2 regions of the Teredinibacter purpureus genome follow, and region 1 is predicted to be linked to the other one. Evidence: predicted binding sites of a transcription regulator. Region 1 holds the regulator's gene; the other holds the start of a gene.
What was found. The regulator LexA, encoded in region 1, represses DNA repair genes until DNA is damaged. The targets are predictions, from matches to a motif close to ACTGTNTNTANANACAGT.

Region 1 (2,402 bases):
AGTATTAACCACCTCTATACGGCAGGCTCCTCGCTACCGGTAACCCGTTCTTTTGCTGCGTCCGCTGTTAATGTAATCGCTTCCAGTGGCTCCGCTCCACAACAATGGGATGAACTATCGGTTGCGGATGTTGAGCGGGTTATTCAGGCTTTTAGAGCTTTCATCGATAATCAACGCGGTTTGTCTATAGAGTCTTGACAGGCGTTTTAGCGTGATTGTAGATTTTTAACCGAGTGAGTGAAAATACGGGCATAAAAAATGATACAATTTTGAGTCACATATTAGGTTGTCAATAGGTAGGGGGTAGCCCTGATGACTCAAAGCAGTACCGATAAAGAGATATCAATGTTATACGAGATAGTTGAATTAGCGGATGGCGAAATTGCGTTACAAAAAGATGAAGAGGGAAGTGAGCCTCTCGTACGAATAAAGTTTTCGGAAGAATCACTTTATTTTTTAAATGAAGCAAAGTTTGATATTGCTAAAGCAATGATCGAAGCCGGCCTTGAAGCCGCAAGTGATATTCAAGACAGTTCAAACCCTCAAGAGCAAGAGAGCCGAGAAGAGGGAAAGGTTGAAGAGTTTACGCTTCATTAAGGTGTTCAGTTCGGCTGTAAACCACCTAAACGTATTTTTAACTCAGCAGAATAGGTTGCCCTAATGATCTATGGGTAACCTTCATATCCATAAGGCGTGTGCGGCAATACTCGCAATGTTACTTATAAATCTTTGTCCTGTACCCCTTCGAGTTTAAGTCTAACAAGCTTGTAAATCTGCGCGGGCGTTAACGAAATCGTAGTAGTAGCCCTTTGCAGCCAGTATTTTTACAGGCGGTATCCAGCGTATAAAAATCTGACTCCGTAAGGCTTCCAGCCTCTGCTATAACAGTGCTGCTTGTATTGTTGGTCAGGGCTTCCCAGAATACTCGAGAAATATCGCTAACATTTTTAGGGTGAATGATGCGCACATTGTTTAAATTAAAGCCGAACGATTGAAGTTGTGCTTTGCTAATGCCCGTCGGGGCTATCCACGTAAACCATTTGGATTGGCTTTGCTGGCTTAGGTGCGCAAGCATCGGTAGCACTAGGTTGTAGTCAGGGATGCCGTTTGATCCGGATAATACAATCTCGGTCAAACTGGCCGAGTTTGAGTGGACGGGCGATGAGTTGGCACAGCTTCGATTATAAGCTATTTTTTGTGCTGAATTTGCCATGGTAATGTCCTCTGGTTTACAGGGATTAGCTGCGACGAATAACGCCTACACTTAAACCCTCGATTGCAAAGTTTTCATCTCTCAGGTCGACTTCAATAACGTCGAAGTCCGGGTTTTCTGGCCATAATTCGATAATTGCTCGATTTCTTTCACGCTTAAATCGTTTGACCGTTACTTCATCTTCTATCCGAGCAACGACAATATCACCATTTCGAACTTGGTCCGTTTTGTGGACGGCTAATAAGTCTCCATCAAAAATGCCGATGTCTTTCATGCTCATTCCGTGAACGGTTAGCAGGAAATCAGCTTGAGGACTAAAAAAGCTTTGGGGGACATCGCAATAATCTTCTATATGCTCTTCTGCCAAGATGGGGCTGCCAGCGGCTACGCGGCCAACGAGGGGGATACCGGTTTGCGTTTCGGGAAGGCGGATTCCACGTGATGCGCCGGCGATCATTTCAATGGCGCCTTTTCGGGCTAGTGCCTTTAGGTGTTCTTCCGCGGCGTTCGCCGATTTGAACCCTAGTATTTCTGCTATTTCAGCTCGTGTAGGTGGGTAGCCTGTATCTTGAATGTGATCCTTAATTAGATCTAAAATTTGCTGTTGCCTTGCCGTGAGTTTGATCATCCGTTGTCTCCAGTCTAATGGGCGCAGCTTGGTGGTTAAGCTGAGTGATTTCAGTCTGTTTTAATATACAGTACTTGGTATTATATACAGTGTTTGTGTGTGCGCAAGCTTTTCGTGGTAAGGCCTAAAAGAGATAGAGTGCCTTGCTTTCGTAAGTTACCGTTCGTTGTTCTGTATTGCTCTGTTAAACTTGCAGCTGGAACTGTTGGTCTAGGTTTAAGTGGTCGGCGGGGTAAAGAACGGGAGAATGTGAATGCTTGATACTCTATTTAAAGGAGCTGGGATGCGGCGTCAGTACTGTCGAATGAAGGAGCGTGTGGATAGCCGTATTAGAGAAAAAGCGATCGAGCGGGCACGAACACGTATTTACTTGCATGGCAAACAGCCAGAAGACTACGCTGAAGAGGTGCTCGAAGTTATTGTTAAAGAAGAGGAAGATAAGCTACGTGCGGAATTTAAGGATAAGGGTATTCTTATGTTACTTGCCGCTTTGGGTTTGTCGTTTTGGTCTTAAGGTGACCCTATGTTTAAGTTTTTAACAAAATCTATTGTCTTTAGCGT
Region 2 (2,402 bases), 1.9 Mb from region 1:
GAACATTGTCGTTGGCATCGAGCAACGTCCATGCAATACCGCTTTGCCGTGAAAGGGTTTGAGCGCGAAAAAACGTCATTTCTGTCAATTTATCTAAAGTCATTCAATAATATCCTGATGCAAGCCCAAATAAAGGGGTACGGTGCAGTCTAATTTCGTTTTTCAAAGCTAATTAAATTAAGCGCATTGATAGGCGCGCTTGAGGCCACACTGATAAAGCCGTTGAAAAAGGGACTATTCACAATGTAGTATTTTTTTTTGTTTAGCTCCGTTAGTGAGTAACCTTCTTCATCATCTATTTCGATGGTGGAAAAGTTGGCGAATAGCCCGTCCCCCATTGCCTTGCTAGCCGACTCTTTTTGAGTCCATCGTTTAATAAAGTACTGGCTGCTAAAATTGGTGGCTTCGTATTCTGCTAGCTGTTGTTTGGTAAAGCAGGCTTGCGCTATATCTTGATAGTCATGGTCACCGTTAAATTCTATGTCTATGCCAATTTCGCCGCGTTTCGACAGCGTTACGGCGGCCCATTCCCCTGCATGTGTAATGCTAAAAAAAACATCCTCTGTATTAAGGCAAAACGGTTTTCCTAGCGTCTTTTTCCCAAAGGCCAGTTCGCCAGGCGGAAGCGTTAGCGCTTTTGATAGCACCATTCTCTTTAACCCGTGAGCCACAATCGAAAGGTTTTTGTCTTCCTGTTTAAAAAACTTGTCAGCCCGTCGAATTTCTTCCATAGATAGAACTTTACGAAAATACGTAACGTTTTCTTTCTTTGTATTCGCAATGAAAGTGGCGACATCTATTTTATCTATAAGTGTCGGGATATCGAGTTCGTCTGTTGACGGGTATCGCTTATCCGTCGTTTTCGCACATATGTCGGCGTAGTTCATGTCGAAATCTCATTCTTGCGTTAAGGCTTTTTGTTGCGGATAGAGTACGTGTAAACAGAGAGGTCTGTTAGATGATAGATGTTACAGGTGGAAAAAATGAGATTGAAAACTACATTTATGAGTGGCTATAACGCCAGGCAAACTCGGCCTAAATAGCTGTTTGTACATTCACTATAAATTTATAGGTAGCAATAAAGATGAACTAATCATGTGTTTTTGCTAAAAAAATATAATGCTTTGTAAATAGCAAATTTAGCGTTTGTTGTTTTTTCTTATTCTATTTTAGAAATAGAGTAGGGTTTTCGGCTGTTTTTTTGAAGTGTAAATATTTTGATGCGGCCACCTGTAATATATGACAGTGCACCTTTGTTGGGTTGTAAGCTGTTGATTTAAAAGGATATAAAAGTACTGAATTTTATTTGTCGAATATGACAGCTGCCAGAGCAAGCTGAAATTAATTAACTTTTCGCCATCGACAACATTCACGGCGAAAAAAATTATGAACCAGGTAATCATTTCTCAGGAAAATAAAAAATTCGAAAACAGTCTTATCAATGACGTATTTAAAGTTCGCCACGAAACGTTTATTGAACGTCTAGGCTGGGACATAACATCTGAAAATGGAATGGAAAGAGATTCATTTGATGATCTTGATGCGAATCATATTGCGATTATCGGTGAAGACGGTTTAGTCAGTGGATGTTGGAGAGCTCTACCCACAACTAATGATTATATGTTGAAAAATGTATTCCCCGAATTGCTGCAGGGTGAAGATGCTCCCGAAGCCGATGATGTGTGGGAGATAAGCCGGTTTGCTGTTCGCAAAGGTAAAAACGAAGATTCAAATGCGCACATTAATGACATTACGCTTGAGTTATTTAAGACATTTCATGCGTTTGCAAAAAAGAAAGGCATCAAAAAATACGTGACAGTCACCACTATGGCGTGCGAAAGAATTTTAAAACGAGGCGGTATGAGTGTGCGTCGAATGGGTGAAGGTAAGGTTATGCAGGTAGGCGTAGAGCGGACTGTAGCGTTATGGATAGACTTGGAAGAAAGCGCACCAGCAAACTAAAAAGTGTAGACAGTGTGTGAATCATAAAAATGCAACCTCTTATTTTATAGGAAGCCTGTCATATCTGACACTGGTGTTCTTGCTGCGCACTTTCTATGATGCCGGCCAGTGATTAGTGTTACGTTGCTGGCGCCGAAAGCCAGTTAATTGTGACGAAAATCTCATTGCCTTCGAAGAGGAGGTGGCGTTAGGGCGCATAGGATGTAGAGGTAAAGGCATGGGTTGGGTCAGTGATGTAAGTCTGTCAGCTGCAGAAGCAGAAACGCACAATATTCTTGAAGACGCTTATAACGTATCACCGCGTGTAGGGGTGGCGTGGCAGCTTTTTGGCCCGATGGGGCGGCTGTTAAAAAGTGGCGCTTTTATCGCGGGTTGTCCACAGCAAGCGTTGGCACGAGTGATACGCCGACATCGCTTTGACGCTAAGCTGTTGGTTTTAA

Region 2: the regulator LexA is predicted to act here: its motif matches at 1,230-1,247, upstream of H5647_RS07500 (acyl-homoserine-lactone synthase).

What each region holds. Positions count from the first base shown of each region.
Region 1 covers NZ_CP060092.1:3,607,568-3,609,969, reverse strand. Annotated here, with positions in the region: gene H5647_RS15870 (DUF6586 family protein) at 1-198, shown strand, start outside; gene H5647_RS15865 (hypothetical protein) at 340-597, shown strand; gene H5647_RS15860 (cell division inhibitor SulA) at 785-1,213, opposite strand; gene lexA (transcriptional repressor LexA) at 1,239-1,841, opposite strand; gene H5647_RS15850 (hypothetical protein) at 2,095-2,355, shown strand; gene H5647_RS15845 (hypothetical protein) at 2,365-2,402, shown strand, end outside.
Region 2 covers NZ_CP060092.1:1,710,673-1,713,074, forward strand. Annotated here, with positions in the region: gene H5647_RS07490 (hypothetical protein) at 1-103, opposite strand, end outside; gene H5647_RS07495 (4'-phosphopantetheinyl transferase family protein) at 150-887, opposite strand; gene H5647_RS07500 (acyl-homoserine-lactone synthase) at 1,387-1,962, shown strand; gene H5647_RS07505 (hypothetical protein) at 2,078-2,402, shown strand, end outside.